2 regions of the Lentzea sp. CC55 genome follow, and region 1 is predicted to be linked to the other one. Evidence: riboswitches for the same ligand, from Rfam matches in the RefSeq annotation. Region 1 holds a riboswitch; the other holds the start of a gene.
What was found. Region 1 has a riboswitch for thiamine pyrophosphate ahead of L6E10_RS18090 (FAD-dependent oxidoreductase). Riboswitches for the same ligand answer to the same signal wherever they lie in the genome.

Region 1 (9,536 bases):
AGTACGCCACGACACCGCGCGCCCGGTTCTCGGAAGGTATGCGGGACAAGGCGTTCACCGCGCCGCGTTGCTTGAAGGCGCCGATCGGCTGCAGGCACTCGGGCTTGATCCACAAGCCGGAGTCGAACGGCAGCAACGGCGTGTGGACGACGTGCCGGGCGATGGCTGCGGCGGCCGTCCGAACGTCTTCGAGAGTCACCAGGCGCATGGGTTGATGATGCACGTCGCCGGGCCGCAACCGGTGAACTGTGCCCAACGTCCTACGTCTGCCGTGGTCGGGAGGCGCTGCGGGCGCTGTGTCCTGCCGGGGTCGGTGGAACGCGAAAAGCGTTGGCGGGCAACAGCCGTCGGCGTCCGCTCGTCTTCGTGACCGTCCTCACCGCCACGGGCGTCCAACTCGTCACCGGCACCGTCCACGGCCGACACCGTGCACCGTCCACGAGCACCCGCGCCGGACAGCGCCTCCAGGCACGCTCGGTCAGCCGCCGGGAGCACGGTGACGCCGTGGGCCACCGGTGACCCCATTCGGTGATCACGTCACTACGTTGAGCGATAGTTAACTGTCAACGGCTACGCACCGCAGTTGATCTGTCGTGAGCTGTGACACACTTCGTTCACGTTCGAGGCGGGGCGTCATAGCCAAGAGATCCGCAACTTCACTCGAACGGGCGAAGGATTCGGTCCGAAAGAGACCGGGAGGAGGGCGCAATGAGGCTCGTGGCACGTCCGCTTGAGCCCGGCGCCTGCCGTGGAGGACCCGGCTGCCGCACCGGGTTCGAGAGGCAACAAGGGATGGGAGGGGTGGGGCGACCCCTGCCGCCGCCCCACCACCCGTCCCCCTAGAGCCCCCGAGAGAGGTCCCTGCAACCGACTCTCGGGTTCCCCTGCACCCGAAAGTGAGGGAGACGCTTGATGAACCGCACGCGTGCGGCCCGTGTTACCGGTGCCGTGTTGCTCGCCACCGGAGTCGTGACTGCTCTCAGCGTACCGGCGTTTGGCGCCCCTGCTGCACCAGTCGCCCCAACCGGTTCCGATACGGAGAGCTACCCGGCTGAATTGCTCCAAGCGGTCGAACGTGATTTGGGCCTGAACGCTGACCAGGCCCGCGTCCGGTTGGCCTCTGACCAGAAGTCGAGCGAAATCGCGGAGGCCGCCAAGGCGTCCCTCGGCGATGCGTTCGGTGGAGCGTGGATCGACCAGGCGAGCGGCAGACTGACCGTCGCGGTGACCAAGCCGGGACTCTCCGTGACCGGCGCGGACACCACGGTGGTGAAGAACTCGCTCACCCAGCTCACCGGGACCAAGTCGGTCCTCGACGTCATGAACGCCCCCAAGTCGATCACCAGCTGGCGCGTCGACGAGAAGTCGAACTCCGTCGTGGTCGAGGTCAACAAGAACACCCGCGACGCCGCGGCGGAGAGCTTCATCGCCACCGCGAAGTCCATCGGCTCGACCGTCAAGGTCGAGGAGGTCTCCGAGAGCCCCACGACGCTCTACGACCTGCGTGGTGGTGACGCCATCTACATGGGCAGCGGCGGCCGTTGCTCGCTCGGCTTCTCCGTGACCGGCGGCTTCGTGACCGCGGGCCACTGCGGCACGACGGGCACCTCCGTCTCCGGCTACAACCGCGTCGCGGCCGGCTCGTTCGCCGGCTCGGTGTTCCCCGGCAGCGACATGGCCTGGGTCCGCACCAACGCGAACTGGACCCCGCGCCCGTGGGTCAACCGCTACAACGGCACGAACGTGATCGTCCAGGGCTCCACCGTGGCGGCGATCGGCGCGCAGATCTGCCGTTCGGGTTCGACGACCGGATGGCGCTGCGGCACCGTCCAGGCCTACAACCAGACCGTGAACTACCCGCAGGGCACCGTGCGCGGCCTGACCCGCACCAACGCCTGCGCGGAGCCGGGTGACTCCGGTGGTTCGTGGGTGGCGGGCTCGGGCTTCGGCCAGGCCCAGGGCGTGACGTCCGGTGGTTCGGGCAACTGCTCGTCCGGCGGCACGACCTACTTCCAGCCGGTCAACCCGATCCTGTCGCGCTGGGGCCTGACCCTCACGCGGGGCTAGAACTCGGTGCGGAGCGCCGCGGCACCTCGGTGCCGCGGCGCTCTCGCGTTCTCAGACCAGCACGATCTTGCAGGGCGAAGGCGACCGGGCGGTTGCGCGCCGACTTCTCGGTCGACGCCGTGGTGCTCGTGCTGATGGCCGGTGGGGGCGTCCGCAACCCGACGCCCGCCATCGCGCGGAGGCTCGCCACCCTGTTCCTGGAGGGGGGCGGCTAGCTGAACTGCACCGACCGCTTCGACAGGCCGTACCAGAAGCCCTCGACGCTGGTGCGCGCCTTCTCGTCGCTCGCGGCGCCCAGCGCCACGAAGAGCGGTGCGAAGTGCTCGGTCCGCGGGTGCGCGATCCCGGCGGCGGGCGCCTTCACCTGGAAGTCGAGCAACGCGTCCACGTCGCCGTTGGCGAGCTGCTGGTGCGCCCAGTCGTCGAACTCCTTCGACCACGACGGCGGCTCGTAGTCCGGTCCGGCCGGGAAGTTCACGCAGCTGAGGTTGTGCGTCATGAAGCCGCTGCCGACGATGAGGACGTTCCGGTCCCGCAGCGGCGCGAGCTTCCGGCCGATCTCGTGCAGCTCGCGCGGGTCGAGCGTGGGCATCGACATCTGCAGCACCGGCACGTCGGCGTCCGGGAACATCTCCTTCAGCGGCACGTAGGCGCCGTGGTCGAGACCGCGTTCCTCGTCCTGCTCGACGTGGCCGCCGAGCAGCTTGCGGACGTCCTCGGCGAGCTCCGGCGCGCCCGGCGCCTCGTAGGTCACCTCGTAGTAGCGCTGGGGGAAGCCCCAGAAGTCGTAGACCAGCGGCACGGTCGTGGTCGCGCCGATGGTCGTCGGCGCCTCCTCCCAGTGCGCGGAGACCATGAGCACGGCCTCCGGGCGCGGGAGGGTGGCGGACCAGGCACGGAGCTCTCCGGTCCACGTCTCGTCATCGGCCAGCGGGGGTGCCCCGTGGCTCAGGTACAGCACTGGTGCGCTCACGTCTTCGAGCGTACGCCGTTTTGTTCAAATTTCAACGATCAAGTTCGAATTTGAACGACTCGGCTGCCTTGCGCGGGTCCTCGGCGTCGGTGACGGCCCGGACGACGACGACCCTGGTGGCGCCCGCGGCCTTCACCTCGGCGAGGTTGGCGAGGTCGATGCCGCCGATCGCGAACCACGGGCGGTCGGTCCTCGTGGCGCGGACGAGGTCGAGCCCCGGCGCCGGACGGCCCGGCTTGGTCGGGGTCGGCCAGCACGGCCCGGTGCAGAAGTAGTCCACGCCGGGCTCCGCGGCGGCCTCGGTCATCTGGCCGACGTCGTGGGTGGACCGGCCGATCACCACCTCGTCGCCGACGATCCGGCGGGCGAGCGGGACGGGCAGGTCGTCCTGACCCAGGTGCAGCACGTCGGCGTCGACCGCGTGGGCGATGTCCGCGCGGTCGTTGACGGCGAGCAGCTTCCCGTGGCGCTCGGTGGCCTCGGCGAGGACCTCGAGCGCCTCGATCTCCTGCTTCGCCTCCAGTGACTTGTCCCGCAGCTGGATGATGTCGACGCCGCCCGCGAGGACCGCGTCCGCGAACTCGGCCAGGTCCGGCCGGTCCGGTGTGCAGAGGTAGAGCGTCGCGTCGGCGAGTCGTTGCCTGATCAGGTTTCCGTCGAGTCCTGGCACGCACGCACGTTAACCGTTATGTTGAAGTCGGTCCGCACGGGAGCCTGGAGAACACCGGGCTGAGAGGGAGCGTGGTTCGCTCCGACCGTCGAACCTGATCCGGGTCATGCCGGCGCAGGGAGCGTGAATGCCTTGAGCAGTGTGGAAGTGGCCGTCCGGGGTGGCGGCGTCATCGGCCTGTCCGTGGCCCTCGCCGCGGCACGGGCCGGGTTCTCCGCCTCCGTGTCCGACCTCGGTTCGCCGCACGCGGGTTCGCGGGTCGCGGGCGGCATGCTGGCGCCTCTCACGGAGGCGTGGCCGGGCGAGGAAGCCGTGGTGGCACAGGGGGTCGAGGCCCTCGCGATGTGGCCGGGGTTCGCCTCGTCGATCGGTGTCCCGCTGTTCACCGCCGGGACGCTGGCGGTCGGCACGCAACCGGGTGACCTCGCCGACCTGCGGCACGCGGGGCAGGTGCTGACCTCGCGGGAGGTCCGCGCTCTCGAACCCTCGCTGGGACCGGCGGTGCGCGGTGGCGTGTTCGCGTCCGGCGACCTCGCCGTCGACAACCGCCTGCTGCTCTCCGCCCTGCGCAGGGCGTGCCTCGACGCCGGTGTCGTGTCCGATGTGGAGGGACGGGTCTCGGTGATCGCCGCCGGGGCGTGGAGCGGCGAGCTGCACCCCGCGCTCAGGGGCGTGATCCGGCCGGTCAAGGGCGAGATCCTGCGGCTCACGCACCGTCCCGGCGCGTTGCCGCCCCCTCGCCACACCATCCGCGCGCTCGTCTCCGGACGGCCGGTGTACCTGGTGCCGCGCGACGACGGGCTGGTCGTCGGCGCCACCCAGTACGAGGCCGGGTTCGACACCGACGTGTCCGTCGCGGGCGTGCGGGACCTGTTGCGGGACGCGGAAACCGTGCTGCCGGGCATCGCCGAGTACGCGCTCGCCGAGGCCGCCGTGGGATTCCGGGCGGGCAGCCCGGACAACGTGCCGGTCGTGCGCTGGCTCGAACCCGGTGTCATCGCCGCGACGGGTCACCACCGCAACGGACTGCTGCTCGCTCCGCACACCGCTCGGCTCGTGGTTCAGCTCCTGCAGGGAGGAAGTTCGTGAAGGCACAGGTGAACGGGACCTCCCGCGACTTGGCGGACGGCACGTCGGTGGCCGCGGTCGTCGCGTTGGTGGGGGCGCCCGACAAGGGCGTGGCCGTGGCGCTCGACGGCGCCGTGGTGCCGAAGGCGTTGTGGGGTTCCACGATCGTGCCGGACGGCGGCGTGGTCGAGGTGCTGACCGCGGTCCAGGGAGGCTGACGTGGACGATCCGCTGATCATCGCGGGCCGGGAGTTCCGGTCGAGGCTCATCACCGGCACCGGCGGTGCCGCGAACCTCTCGGTGCTGGAACGGGCGCTCGTCGCGTCCGGCACCGAGCTGACGACCGTGGCGATGCGCCGGGTCGACGCGGCGGGCCGGACCGGTGTGCTGGAGCTGTTGCGGCGCCTGGGGATCGAGGTGCTGCCCAACACCGCGGGCTGCCGCACGTCCGCGGAGGCCGTGCTGACCGCGCAGCTCGCGCGGGAGGCGCTGGAGACGAACTGGGTCAAGCTCGAGGTCGTCCACGACGAGGAGACCCTGCTGCCGGACCCGGTCGAGCTGCTGGACGCCGCCGAGCGGCTGGTGGACGAGGGCTTCGTCGTCCTGCCGTACACCAACGACGACCCGGTGCTGGCGCGCAAGCTGGAGGACGTCGGCTGCGCCGCGGTCATGCCGCTGGGCTCGCCCATCGGAACGGGTCTCGGCATCCGCAACCCGCACAACATCGAGCTGATCACCTCGCGCGCCGGCGTTCCCGTCGTCCTCGACGCGGGTATCGGCACGGCGTCCGACGCGGCGCTCGCGATGGAGCTCGGCTGCTCGGCGGTGCTGCTGGCGACGGCCGTCACCCGTGCTCAGGACCCGGAACGCATGGGCGCCGCCATGCGTTGCGCGGTCGAGGGCGGACGTCTGGCGCGGCTGGCCGGAAGGATTCCGCGGCGCTTTTGGGCCCAAGCGTCCTCGCCGGGTCTCTGAGTCGCTACCGTGGGTACTCACGTGTTGGGGGATGATTGAGCACTACCTGAAATCCCGCCGAGGAGGACGACAAGCCGTGACGGCCCCCATTGACGCCGAGGTCGAGGACGCGACCGCGCGTCTGTACCTGGCGATCGGCCGGCTGGCCCGGTTGCTGCGACGCACCGGTTCCCCCGGGCTCGGTCCCGGTGCGGTCTCCGCGCTGGCGACGCTCGCCCGGTGCGGCCCCATGCGCCTCGGCGACCTGGCGAACAAGGAGGGCGTGGCGCCCCCGACGCTGTCCCGCATCGTCGCCGCGCTGGTCGAGGCCGGGTACGTCAAGCGCGAACCCGATCCGCAGGACGGCCGCGCGTGGCTCGCCACCCCCACGCCCGAGGGCGAGACGATGGTGTCCGGCGTGCGGTCCGCGCGGGTGCGCGAACTGCAGCGCCGGATCGAGCAGCTCACACCGGAGCACGTCGCCGCTCTGGTGAACGCCCTGGACGCGCTGGAGACCCTGGTCGGCGAAGAGCCGAAGTAGCACCGCCGTTCAGCGCCCGGCGGTGCAGACCCGCCGCAGCGCCTGGTTGAAGGCGTCGAACTCCGCGACCAGCACCTCGCGGCGCTTCCAGCGGTGGCGGCCGGAGCACGTCTCCGGACCGCCACCCCGGGACGCGACGGTGTACGGCTCGACGGAGACCAGCTCTCCCTCGAAGTCGCGTTCGAACGGCGTGCCCTCGGCCGCCTTCACCTTCGTGCGCACGCCCTTCACCTGCGTGTACTCCCTGACCGGGTTCCAGCGGGCGTAGCCCCGGAGTCCGCCGGCACCCACGTCGTCGATCGGCGCGGGGATGACCAGCTCTGCCCCGGCCTCATTTTCCTGCATGGTTGTTCGGCCGAGCGACGCCGCGAGATCGTTGACGCCGCAATAGAACTGTTCGGCGCCAACGGGTACGCGGGTACCGGGGTCGCGGCCATCGCCAAGAAGGCCGGCGTCACGCCGTCGGCGGTGATCCACCACTTCGGGTCCAAGGAGAACCTGCTCAAGGCGGTCCTGGACGAGTTCGACGCACGGGCGGCCGCGCGCGTCACCGGCGGCGACCTGGTGGAGGCTTTGCTCGCCGACGCCGAACACACGATGGCGCACAAGGGGTTGGCGACGCTGCACGCCGTGCTGCAGGCCGAGCACCTGGTGCGCGACGACGAGGTCACGCACCGGTTCCGGGCTCGCAACCGCCTGCTGCGCGGCCACTTCGCCCGAGTGCTCGGCGAAGCGGCCGCGGTGGAGCTGGTCGCGTTCCTGGAAGGCGCGTTGACGGTCTGGCTGCTCGATCCCGAGACCACCGACCTGAGGGCGATGTACGCCCGCTACCTGTCGAGCTTCCAGAACGGGGACACCGGCCCGACACCGGCACCCAGCGGGTAGGCGGTCTCGACGGACCTCGTGATGAAGTCCTTGCCGAAGCGCACCGCCTCCGGCACCGAGGCGCCGTGGGCGAGCGCGGCACTGATCGACGACGCGAGCGTGTCACCGCTGCCGTGCGTGTTCCCGGTGTCGTAGCGCGGACCGGGCAGCTCGATGAACTCGCTGCCGTCGTAGAGCAGGTCGAGGCACTCCGGGTCGTCCCACATGTGGCCGCCCTTCACGAGCACCCACTCCGGGCCCAGGGCGTGCAACGCCTTCGCCGCCACGCGCTGGTCCTCGCGGTCCCGCACCTCGATGCCGGTGATCAGCTCGACCTCGTCGAGGTTCGGCGTCACGAGCGTCGCGCGCGGGAACATCAGGCCGCGCAACGCGTCCAGGGCGTTGTCGGCCAGGAGCTGGTTGCCGTGCATGGACGCCGAGACCGGGTCGACGACGAACGGGATCTTCCCCGAGCCGATGCCGACGCGGTCCAGCGCCGGCGCCACGGCCTCGATGATCCGCGCCGACGCCAGCATGCCGGTCTTCGCGGCCTGCACGCCGATGTCCTCGGCCACCGAGACGACCTGCGCCGCCACGACGTCGGCCGGGATCTCGGAGACCCCCGTGACGCCCAGCGAGTTCTGGACCGTCACCGCTGTCAGCGCGACGCAGCCGTGCACCCCGCACGCGAACAGCGTGCGGAGGTCGGCCTGGATGCCCGCACCACCGCCGGAGTCGCTTCCGGCGATGGTGAGGGCCCTGGGTGGCGTGCGCGTCACGAAGTCTCCACGACCGGGAGGTAGACCTTGCCGCCCGTGTCGGCGAACTCGCCGGACTTCTCCGCCATGCCCGCCTCGATCGCCTCCACAGTGGACAGTCCGCGTTCCTCGGCGTAGCGCCGCACGTCCTGCGTGATCTTCATGGAGCAGAACTTCGGCCCGCACATCGAGCAGAAGTGCGCCGTCTTCGCCGGTTCCGCGGGGAGCGTCTCGTCGTGGAACGAGCGCGCGGTGTCCGGGTCGAGCGACAGGTTGAACTGGTCCTCCCAGCGGAACTCGAAGCGCGCCTTCGACAGCGCGTCGTCCCAGTCCTGGGCTCCCGGGTGGCCCTTCGCGAGGTCGGCGGAGTGCGCGGCGATCTTGTACGTGATCACGCCGGTCTTCACGTCGTCGCGGTTCGGCAGGCCGAGGTGTTCCTTCGGCGTGACGTAGCAGAGCATCGCGGTGCCGAGCCAGCCGATCTGCGCCGCGCCGATCGCGGACGTGATGTGGTCGTACGCCGGCGCGATGTCCGTGGCCAGCGGCCCGAGGGTGTAGAACGGCGCCTCGCCGCACCACTCCTCCTCCAGCCGGACGTTCTCGGCGATCTTGTGCATCGGCACGTGGCCGGGGCCCTCGATCATCACCTGGACGTCCTTGGCGCGCGCGATGTGCGTCAGCTCGCCCAGCGTCCGCAGCTCCGCGAACTGCGCCTCGTCGTTGGCGTCCGCGATGGAGCCGGGCCGCAGCCCGTCACCCAGCGAGAACGTCACGTCGTAGGTGCGCAGGATGTCGCACAGCTCCTCGAAGTGCGTGTAGAGGAAGCTCTCCTTGTGGTGCGCGAGGCACCACGCGGCCATGATCGAACCGCCGCGCGAGACGATGCCCGTGACGCGCTTGGCCGTCAGCGGCACGTACCGCAGCAGCACGCCCGCGTGCACGGTCATGTAGTCGACGCCCTGCTCGCACTGCTCGACCACCGTGTCGCGGTAGACCTCCCACGACAGCTTCTCCGGATCGCCGTTGACCTTCTCCAGCGCCTGGTAGATCGGCACGGTGCCGACCGGGACGGGGGAGTTGCGCAGGATCCACTCGCGCGTCTCGTGGATCCGCTTGCCGGTGGACAGGTCCATGATCGTGTCGGCGCCCCAGCGGGTCGCCCACACCATCTTCTCGACCTCGTCCTCGATCGACGACGACACCGCGGAGTTGCCGATGTTGGCGTTGATCTTCACGAGGAACTTCTTGCCGATGATCATCGGCTCGGCCTCGGGGTGCTTGCGGTTCAACGGGATCACCGCACGTCCGATGGCCACCTCGTCGCGCACGAACTCGGCGTCGAGGTTCTCCCGCGCGGCGATGTAGCGCATCTCCGGGGTGATGATCCCGGCCTTCGCGTACGCGAGCTGGCTGACGGCTCCGCCGATCGGTTCACGTGCCGCGACCCACCCCGACCTCAGGTCGGGCAGTCCACTGTGGACGTCGATGGTCGCGTTGTCGTCGGTATACGGACCGGAAGTGTCGTAGAGATCGACATGCTCGCCGTTGGTCAGCTCCACCCTGCGGTAGGGCACGCGGATGTCCGGGGACACCTCGCGGTACACCTTGCGCGAGCCCGAGATCGGGCCGGTGGTCACACTG
Region 2 (9,536 bases), 370 kb from region 1:
GGCCGCGCGCGAGGAGCAGGCCGCCCTGGAGCGCCGCCACGAGGCCGAACGGGCGGCCCACGCCGCCGAGCTGCGCATCCAGGCCTGCTGGGAGGCCCTGGGCTCCGAGGAGCCGGCCGCCGCGCTGGCCGAGTACCGCGCGGCGCTGGAGCTGGCGCGCACCCGGTCGCAGCGCCAGACGGAGTTCGTCGGCCTCGAGGCCAAGACCCGCGACCTCGGAGCGGAGAAGGGCCAGGTCGAGCAGGACCTGGTCGGCCTGCGCACGGAGCACACGTCGCTCGTCGCGGTCGTCGCGGCACGAGGCGCCCGCCTGGACAAGGCCCGCGGCGAGCACGAGGACGTCCTGACCCGCCGCGACCACCTGCTGCGCCTCGCGAAGGCCCTGGTGGAGCTGGACGAGCGCCGCAACGCCCGTGCCGCCGCCCTGGCCCGCGTGCGGGAGCAGCAGGCGTCGGTCGCCGCGCTGGCCACCGAGGCGGGCTTCGCCGACGTGGACGCCGCCCTGGCCGCCCACCGCCCGGCGGCCGAGCTGCAGGCGCTGGACGAGCGCATCGCGACCTGGGAACGCGCCCGCGCCTCCGCCCTCGCGACGCTGGAGGAGCTCGCCGAGGTCGACCCCGACGAGGAGGTCGACCTGGCCGGGGTGACGGCCCAGGCCTCCTCCGCCCGTGCCGCCGCCTCCTCCGCGGCGACGGGCCTGGCCCGTGCCCGAGCGGCCCTGGAGCGCGTGGGCGAGCTGGCCGCGCGCCTGCGCGCCGAGCGGAAGTCGCTGGAACCGCTGGAGGCCTCGTACGCCGAGCTGGACGCGTTGACGGACGTGATCAACGGCCGCGGCCAGAACTCGAAGAAGATGACCCTGCGGTCGTACGTGCTGGCGGCGCGGCTGGAGGAGGTCGCCGTGGCGGCCTCGGCCCGGCTGCACCGCATGAGCCAGGGCCGCTACAGCTTCGTGCACTCCGACTCGGCCGGAGCGCGCGGCACCCGCGGCGGCCTGAGCCTCGACGTGCTGGACGACTACTCGGGCCGGTCACGTCCCGCCAAGACGCTGTCCGGCGGCGAGTCGTTCCTGGCGTCGTTGTCGCTGGCCCTGGGCCTGGCGGACGTGGTGGCGAACGAGACGGGCGGCGCGCTGCTCGACACGTTGTTCGTCGACGAGGGCTTCGGCACGCTCGACTCCGACACGCTGGACATCGTGATGAACACGCTCGACGAGCTGCGCGCGGGCGGCCGGGTGGTCGGGCTGGTGTCGCACGTGGAGGAGCTGCGGCAGCGCATCCCGACGCGCCTGCGGGTGCGCAAGGCGCGCACCGGATCGACGCTCGAGATGTCGCTGGGCTGACCCGGCTCGGAGCCCGGCCCCGCCGGTCAGCGCTCGTGGGCGAGCAGCCAGCGCTTCACGTCGAGACCCCAGCGGAAGCCGCCGAGGTTGCCGCCGATCCGGATGACGCGGTGGCACGGCACGAACAGCGCCACCGAGTTGCGCGCGCACGCCGAGGCCGCGGCGCGGATGGCGGCGGGACGGCCGGACAGCTCCGCGTACTCGGAGTAGGTGACCGGTTCGCCCGCCTTGACGGTGCGCAGGACGTCCCAGGCGTGCTGCAGGAACGGGCCGGACTTCTGGCGGACCTCGACGGTGTCGATCGCGGTGAGGTCGCCCTCGTGGTAGGCGACGACGGCCTTGGTGACGTCGCCGAGGTCGGGGCGCGGGGTGATCTCGGACGGCATCAGGGTCGCGTGGATCTGAGGCGTCAGCAGGGAGATGTCGGCGGTCCAGCCGCTCGCGAGCACGGCCCCGTCCGGCGTGACGACCGCGGTGAACGGCCCCGTCGGGGTGTCCACAGTGGACGCGTGTGCGACGCTCATGGTGTTGCTGCCTTCCTCGTCAGGTGTGCTCCGGCGTAGGAGCGCCACGGCCGCCACTCGGGGCCGTGGGAAGTCAGGTCGCGCAGGGACTTCGGGAGCACCAGCACGTCCGGTGCGCCGAGCACGCGCATGGCCACCTCGTCGGCGACTTCGGCGCCGACCAGTGGTGTCAGTTCTCCGGTCAGGTCCTCCGGCGAGCGGCCCACGTCGACGACGAGTCTGCCGGTCGCGAGCGCCTCGGTGACGGGGTGGTCCCCGGCCGAGTACAGGTGGGTCAGCGCGCCGTCCGGGACGCGCAACGGCACGCCCTCGAACGGCGCGACGAGCCGCAGCAGCGTCTCGGCGCCGTCGACGCTGCCCGCGACCCGGATGCCCGGCGTCTCGCGGACCAGCGGGCCGATGACCGGGTCGGAGCCGAGGAACGTGTCCACGGCGACCGGGTCGGCGTCGAGGTCCAGCAGGCGGCGCACGCGGGCCACCGCCGTGCCCAGGTCGCGCACGTCGGCGAGGCGCAGTGAGCACAGGACGTGGCCGGTGGGGAACGTCAGGCGGACCGTCGCCTCGCCGTGGGGCAGCGAGAGCGTCCGCGCGTAGGAGTCGGCGGTCACCTCCTCCACACCGGGCAGCGCGTGCGCCCGGAAGTGGGCGAGGAGGCCGGCGGCGTCGAACGGCGGCCGGTACGGCAGGCGCAGCACGATCCGGCCGGGGGTGCCGGCCGGGGCCTTGCCGCGGCCGCGCATCTCCGACGGGGTCGAGGCGAACACCATGCGGATCGTGTCGTTGAACTGGCGCACCGACGCGAAGCCCGCCGCGAACGCGATGTCGGCGAACGAGAGTTCGGTCGTCTCGATCAGCAACCGCGCCGCGTGGGCGCGGTGGGCCCTGGCCAGCGCCAGCGGACCGGCCCCCAGTTCGGCTGTCAGCACGCGGGTGAGGTGGCGTTCCGAGTAGCCGAGCTTCGCCGCGAGCCCGGAGACGCCGTCGCGTTCGACGATGCCGTCGCTGATCAGGCGCATCGCCCGGCCCGCGAGGTCCGCCCGCAGGTTCCACTCCGGCGAGCCGGGGGTGGCGTCCGGCAGGCACCGCCGGCAGGCGCGGAAGCCCGCCGACTGCGCGGCCGCCGCCGTCAGGAAGAACCGGCTGTTGCGGCGCTTCGGGGTCACCGCGGGGCACGAGGGCCGGCAGTAGATGCCGGTCGTGCGCACCGCGTGGATGAAGCACCCGTCGAAACGGGCGTCACGTGCGGAGCACACCCGGTACGCGTGTTCTTCGTCGATGACCATGCCACCGATCCTGCCAGCGGGAACGGGCAACGGCTCGCGGGAATCGGACACGACCGTCGCCTGCCGTAGACTCGTCGCTCGTGAGTTTGACCCTCGGTATCGTCGGCCTGCCCAACGTCGGCAAGTCCACCCTGTTCAATGCGCTGACGCGCAACGACGTGCTCGCCGCGAACTACCCGTTCGCGACCATCGAGCCGAACGTGGGCGTCGTGCCGCTGCCGGACGCGCGCCTGACCAAGCTCGCGGAGATCTTCGGCTCCGAGCGCGAGGTGCCCGCCGTCGTGTCGTTCGTCGACATCGCGGGCATCGTGAAGGGCGCGTCGGAGGGCGAGGGCCTCGGCAACAAGTTCCTCGCGAACATCCGCGAAGCGAACGCCATCTGCCAGGTGATCCGCGTCTTCGACGACCCGGACGTCGTGCACGTCGACGGCCGCGTCGACCCGTCGAGCGACATCGAGACGATCAACACCGAGCTGATCCTCGCCGACCTCCAGACCCTCGAGAAGGCCATCCCGAGGATCGAGAAGGAGGCGCGGATGCAGAAGGACCGCCGCGCCGCCCTGGAGAACGCGAAGAAGGCCAAGGACATCCTCGACTCGGGCCGCACGCTGTTCTCCGCCCAGTCCGAAGTGGACGGCGAACTGCTGCGCGAGCTCTCCCTGCTCACCACCAAGCCGTTCCTCTACGTCTTCAACGCCGACGAGGGCGTCCTGACCGACGAGGCCCGTCGGAAGGAGCTGCGCGAGCTCGTCGCCCCGGCCGACGCGGTGTTCCTCGACGCCAAGGTCGAGTCGGAGCTGCTGGAGCTCGACGAGTCGGAAGCCCTGGAGCTGCTGGAGTCGATCGGCCAGTCCGAGCCGGGCCTGCACGCCCTCGCCCGCGCCGGCTTCCACACCCTCGGCCTGCAGACCTACCTCACCGCGGGCCCGAAGGAGGCACGCGCCTGGACGATCCCGCAGGGCGCCACCGCCCCGCAGGCCGCCGGCGTGATCCACACGGACTTCGAGAAGGGCTTCATCAAGGCCGAGGTCGTGTCGTTCGACGACCTGGTCGCCTCGGGCTCGAAGGCCGAGGCGAAGGCGGCGGGCAAGGTCCGCATGGAGGGCAAGGACTACGTCATGGCCGACGGCGACGTGGTCGAGTTCCGCTTCAACGTCTGACGGACGCTCGCGAAAGGCACCTTCCGCGCGGAAGGTGCCTTTCGCGCATCCGCGCCGTTCTCAACGCTTGGCGGGGAACAGGCCGTCCAGGTCGATGGTGATCGGGAACGGCACCGTCACCGTGAGCTTCCCGCGGCAGAGGCCTGTCGGGACGTAAGCCCTGGTCGGCTCGTCCAACTCGTACACGTGCGCGACGGTCTGACCGGCCTCGTCCTCGACGAGCCAGTAGTGCCGAACGCCCGCCTCCGCGTACTTGCGCAGCTTGACCGTGGTGTCCCGGTGCTCGGACTCCGGTGAGACCACCTCCACCACGAGTGTGACGTCCTCAGGGGCGAACCATGTGCGGTCGCGCTCCAACGACGCCGTGGTCACCAGGAGATCCGGCTCCGGACGGTTGCGCCGGTCGAGCTTGATGGTCATTTCGCACTCGACCTCGTAGCCGTCCGGAGCCTGGTTCATCAGCTCCAGGGTGAGCCCGGTGACGACACGACCGTGCCATGACCGCTGCGGTGAGACCGTGAAAACGAGAGCTCCGTCGATCAGCTCGGTGTGCCGGGGCGCTTCCGGCAGCCGGTCCAGGTCCTCCGCGAACCACCCTTCCGCGCGGGGAGGGCGCATCCAGTCAGGCAGAGCGGTCATGGCTCAAAATAGCGGCTGGTCAGCACACCCGGCCAGGTGAGCCCGCCGCGTGCGCCCACAACGATCAACGCTCCTGAACTCCTACCGCGTGAGCGAGGGCTACCGGAACTTCGGCGTCCTCGAGCCGGCGGCTCGACACCTCACCCAGGCCGAAGCGCTGCGACTGGAGCCTGCCACGCATCACCTCAACCACCAGCGCCACCTGGAATCAGTCGCTCCAAGTGCACGCGTGAATGCGGTGAGCGACAATCGGTTGTGAAGGCGCAGCTGACGTCGAAGCCTTCACCGCCGAAGCTTTCCGGGACGGCAGTTGAAGGAGTGCGCGCCCGGTTTGTATCGGCGACGAATTTTTGATGGAAGGTTTGTACCGACCTCCGTGGGGTAGCCAGAGTTCAGGTTTCCCCACCTGGAGGTTGCAATGATCGTCCTCGGTCTGATTCTGCTCGTCGTCGGATGGCTGGCCGGTATCAGCATCCTGACGACGCTGGGCGTGGTGCTGCTGGTCATCGGCGCGATCCTGGCCGTCCTCGGCGCGGTCGGCAAGCCGATCGGTGGGCGCGCGCACTACTTCTAAAAGCCGCTCCACCCCTCGGAAGCGGTGAACGAAGAAGGGGGATCCTCCACTGTGGAGGATCCCCCTTCTTCACGTCTCACAACGTTCACGCGTCATGCCCCACAACGTTCACACGTTGTTCTTGGTTCGTGCGGCGGCGGCGAACACGCCGAACGCGACCCCCAGCATGGCCAGAGCGGCGACAGCGGCAACTACAAGATCAACTGACATGGTCGGAAAAACTCCCTTTTGCGATCTCTCCCGTGCCTTATGACGCCGGGGTACCCCAGAACGTTGCCTCGGGTAACGTTTTCGGCGTGAAACTCCGTGCTGTGGAAGCGCGTGTGCTCTCCGTAGCACCGTGGCTGCTCGCGTTGTCCGTCGCCGGGCACCTGTTCATGGTCGCTTTCCAGGCGAAGATGACCATGATCGACCTGCTCGTCTACCGCAACGGGTCGCCGCACCTGTTCTCCGGCGACCTCTACGAGTGGCGGCTCGACCAGTACGCGGACGTGTTCCCGCTGCCGTTCACCTACCCGCCGTTCGCGGCCGCGATCTTCACGCCTATGAGCTGGGTGCCGTGGGAGGCGTCGCGCTGGCTCTGGCAGCTGATCTGCCTGGGGTGCCTGTACTTCATCGTGCGCACCAGCCTGAAGCTGCTCCGGCTGCCGGACCCGCGCCGCGCCATGATGTGGACCGCGCTGACGCTGTGGATCGAGCCGGTCCGCACCACGCTCAACTACGGCCAGATCAACCTGGTGCTGGTCGCGATCCTGATCGGCACGCTCGCCAGCGCGCGGAACTGGGTCGGCGGCGCCGGCGTCGGGTTCGCCGCGGGCATCAAGCTCACGCCCGCGATCTCCGGGCTGTACTTCCTCGTCCAGCGCCGGTGGATGGCCGCTGTGTGGTCGTTCGTCGCTTTTGTGGTGGTGTACGGGATCGGGTGGGCCATCTCACCGTCCCAGTCGGACAAGTTCTGGTTCCAGCTGCTCGGTGACGCGAGCCGGGTCGGCCCGGTCGGCAGCGCGATCAACCAGTCGCTGCGCGGAGCGCTCAGCCGCACGGTCGGCTACGACGTCAAGACGGGACCGATCTACATCGTCGCCGTGCTCGTCGCGGCCGCTCTGACGTGGTTCGCGGTCAGCAGGACCAGGGACGCGCTGGCGTTGATCGTGAGCGTGCAGATGCTCGGCCTGCTCGTCTCGCCGATCTCGTGGAGCCACCACTGGGTGTGGATGGTGCCCGCCCTGCTGTGGCTGATCCACGAGGGCGGGCACGTGCTGTGCAAGATCACCGCCGGCCTGTGGGTGCTGCTGACCGGCGGTTACCTGATCTCGTTCCTGCTGCTGGCCCAGCCGAACATCTGGGACTTCCCGCGGCCGTGGATCTTCGTGGCGCTCGGCTGGGGCTATCCGGCCGCGGGCGTGCTCACGCTGGTCGCGATCGGGCTGGCGGCGCGGCGCGAGCGCGGCGAGCCGCGTCCCGGTGGCGAGGAAGCCGCCGACGGCGAACCCAGCAGGGTCGCCGGCTGACGCCTCCCGGCCGGGTCAGCCCAGGGCGTCCAGGACCCCGTCGATCTCCTCGGCGAGGGACACGTCCAGTGCGGTGATTCCTCCCTTGTAGTGCGTGCTCAGGCGGAATGTCAGCGCCTTGTACCGGATGTCGATGTCCGGGTGGTGGTTGTCGTTCTCGGCGATCTCCGCGACCCGGTTCACGACCATGATCGCCTGGGAGAAGCTCGGCAGCTCCACGGTCTTCACCAGTGCCGCGTCCTGGGGGCACCAGCCGGGGAGTTTGGGGAGCAGGTCGTCCAACTGATCGTCGCTCAACAGCTCGGCCATGTCCTGATCGTCCCACCACGTCACGTAAGCTGCGCGTTTACCACGGGAGTCCGGTGAAGCGCCGGGCTGAGAGGAGGGCTCGCAAGCCCTCGACCGTCCACCTGATCCGGGTCATACCGGCGTAGGGAGAGGTTTGACGTGAGAAGGATTTTTGCTGTTTGCGCTGCTCTGGTGCTGGCCGGGTGCTCGGCCGGTACCTCGACCGCACCGCAGTCGCGCGAGGTCACGCTGGTGACCCACGACTCGTTCGCGGTCAAGCAGGAGGTCCTGGACGAGTTCCAGAGGTCCTCGGGCATCACCGTGAAGCAGCTCGCGAGCGGCGACGCGGGCGAGCTGACGAACAAGCTGGTGCTCACCAAGGCGAACCCGATCGGCGACGTGGCGTTCGGCGTCGACTCGACCTTCGCCTCGCGCGCTCTGAGCGAGGGCGTCTTCGCCGAGTACGCCTCGCCGGAGGCCGCGAAGGGCGCCCAGCGGTACAAGGCCGACGACTCGAACCGCCTGCAGGCCGTCGACGTCGGTGACGTGTGCCTCAACATCGACCCGGCCGGGCTCGGCGGGGTCGAGCCGAAGTCGTACGAGGACCTGGTCGACCCGAAGTTCAAGGACAAGCTGGTCGTCGAGAACCCGGCCACGTCCTCGCCCGGTCTCGCCTTCCTGCTCGGCACGATCGCGAAGTTCGGCGAGAACGGCTGGCAGGAGTACTGGACCAAGCTCAAGGCCAACGGCGTCAAGGTCGTGAGCGGCTGGGAAGAGGCCTACAACCAGGAGTTCTCCGCCACCAAGGGCGACCGGCCGATCGTCGTGTCGTACGCGTCGTCGCCGTCGGCCGAGGGCGGCAAGACCAAGGCCGTGCTCGACACCTGCTACCGCCAGGTCGAGTACGCCGGCGTGCTGTCCGGCGCCAAGAACCCCGAGGACGCGAAGAAGGTCCTCGACTTCCTGCTGGGTGAGCAGTTCCAGGCCCAGGTGGCCGAGCAGATGTACGTCTACCCCTCGCGCGAGGGCGTCGCGCTGCCCGAGTCGTGGGCCAAGGACGCCCCGCTGCCGTCTTCGTCGCAGTCGTTGCCCGCCGAGAAGGTCAAGGACAACCGCGAAGCGTGGGTCGAGCAGTGGCGCAAGCTCGTGCAGGGCTGAGCTCGCGCACGGGGTGGTCGGCGGCGGCGCTGCTGCCGCTGGCCTTCCTGGGACTGTTCTTCGCGTGGCCCGTGCTGGCGATCGTGTCGCTCGGGCTGCGTGAGGGCGGTGTCCTGGAGGCGGTCTTCGAGGGCGGCACCTGGGAGCTCGTCGGCTTCACCCTCGGGCAGGCCCTGGCGTCGACGGTCGTGGCGGTCGTCGCCGGGATGCCGCTCGCGTTCGTGCTGGCCCGGTGCCGGATCCGCGGGCTCGGGCTGGTGCGTGCCGCCGTGATGGTGCCGTTCGTGCTGCCGACCGTGGTGGTGGGCCTGGCCTTCCGGACGTTCTGGCCGGACGGCGGCGTGCTGCCGATCGTGCTGGCGAACGCCTTCTTCAACGTCGCCGTGGTCGCGCGGACCGTCGGCGGGCTGTGGGCGCACACCGATCGGCGGGCCGAGGACGCGGCACGGGCGCTGGGGGCGTCACGCCCGCGGGCGTTCCTGTCGGTGGTGCTGCCGGCGCTCGCGCCCGCGATCGGCTCGGCCGCGGCGGTCGTGTTCCTGTTCTGCGCCACGAGTTTCGGCGTCGTGCTGGTGCTCGGCGGCTCGCGGTACCGGACGCTGGAGACCGAGATCTACCTGCGGACGGTGGAGCTGTTCGACCTGTCCGGGGCGGCCGCCCTGTCGCTGCTGCAGTTCGCCGCCGTGCTGGCGGTGCTCGTGCTGGGCGCGCTCGCCCGGCGCCGGCGGGAGACCGCTCTGGCGTTGCGCGGCAGGGAGGAGCTGGCCCGGCGGCCCGCCGGCGGTGAGTGGTACGTCGTCGGCGCCGCGTTCGCCGTGGTGGTCGCGCTGCTGACGCCGGTCGTCGGCCTGGTGACCCGGTCGCTGTCCACCCGGGACGGCTGGAGCCTCGCCGGGTACGTGGCGCTGAACACCCGCGGCGACCGGGGCACGCTGGCGGTGACCGGAGTCGACGCCGCGGTGAACTCGCTGCGGACGGCCTTCGACGCCACGCTCGTGGCACTGGTCGTCGGGGTGTTCTCGGCCGTGGTGCTGGTCGGGCTGCGGCGGTCCGGTGCGCG

Region 2: it holds a riboswitch for thiamine pyrophosphate, as region 1 does, so the genes downstream of both, L6E10_RS16195 (thiamine ABC transporter substrate binding subunit) here and L6E10_RS18090 (FAD-dependent oxidoreductase) in region 1, are expected to answer to the same signal.

Annotation. Positions count from the first base shown of each region.
Region 1 covers NZ_JAJCXE010000022.1:460,664-470,199, reverse strand. The annotation lists gene L6E10_RS18110 (threonine/serine dehydratase) at 1-208, opposite strand, end outside; gene L6E10_RS18105 (S1 family peptidase) at 1,114-2,067, shown strand; gene L6E10_RS40365 (hypothetical protein) at 2,160-2,282, shown strand; gene L6E10_RS18100 (dioxygenase) at 2,279-3,040, opposite strand; gene thiE (thiamine phosphate synthase) at 3,072-3,710, opposite strand; TPP riboswitch at 3,737-3,848, shown strand; gene L6E10_RS18090 (FAD-dependent oxidoreductase) at 3,852-4,799, shown strand; gene thiS (sulfur carrier protein ThiS) at 4,796-4,996, shown strand; gene L6E10_RS18080 (thiazole synthase) at 4,998-5,753, shown strand; gene L6E10_RS18075 (MarR family winged helix-turn-helix transcriptional regulator) at 5,830-6,273, shown strand; gene L6E10_RS18070 (hypothetical protein) at 6,283-6,618, opposite strand; gene L6E10_RS40360 (helix-turn-helix domain-containing protein) at 6,505-7,158, shown strand; gene thiD (bifunctional hydroxymethylpyrimidine kinase/phosphomethylpyrimidine kinase) at 7,101-7,916, opposite strand; gene thiC (phosphomethylpyrimidine synthase ThiC) at 7,913-9,536, opposite strand, start outside.
Region 2 covers NZ_JAJCXE010000022.1:85,697-95,232, reverse strand. The annotation lists gene L6E10_RS16235 (AAA family ATPase) at 1-1,339, shown strand, start outside; gene L6E10_RS16230 (methylated-DNA--[protein]-cysteine S-methyltransferase) at 1,366-1,863, opposite strand; gene L6E10_RS16225 (bifunctional transcriptional activator/DNA repair enzyme AdaA) at 1,860-3,146, opposite strand; gene ychF (redox-regulated ATPase YchF) at 3,227-4,306, shown strand; gene L6E10_RS16215 (Uma2 family endonuclease) at 4,367-4,945, opposite strand; gene L6E10_RS16210 (DUF6131 family protein) at 5,364-5,519, shown strand; gene L6E10_RS16205 (mannosyltransferase) at 5,816-7,030, shown strand; gene L6E10_RS16200 (4a-hydroxytetrahydrobiopterin dehydratase) at 7,046-7,339, opposite strand; TPP riboswitch at 7,374-7,484, shown strand; gene L6E10_RS16195 (thiamine ABC transporter substrate binding subunit) at 7,478-8,476, shown strand; gene L6E10_RS16190 (iron ABC transporter permease) at 8,452-9,536, shown strand, end outside.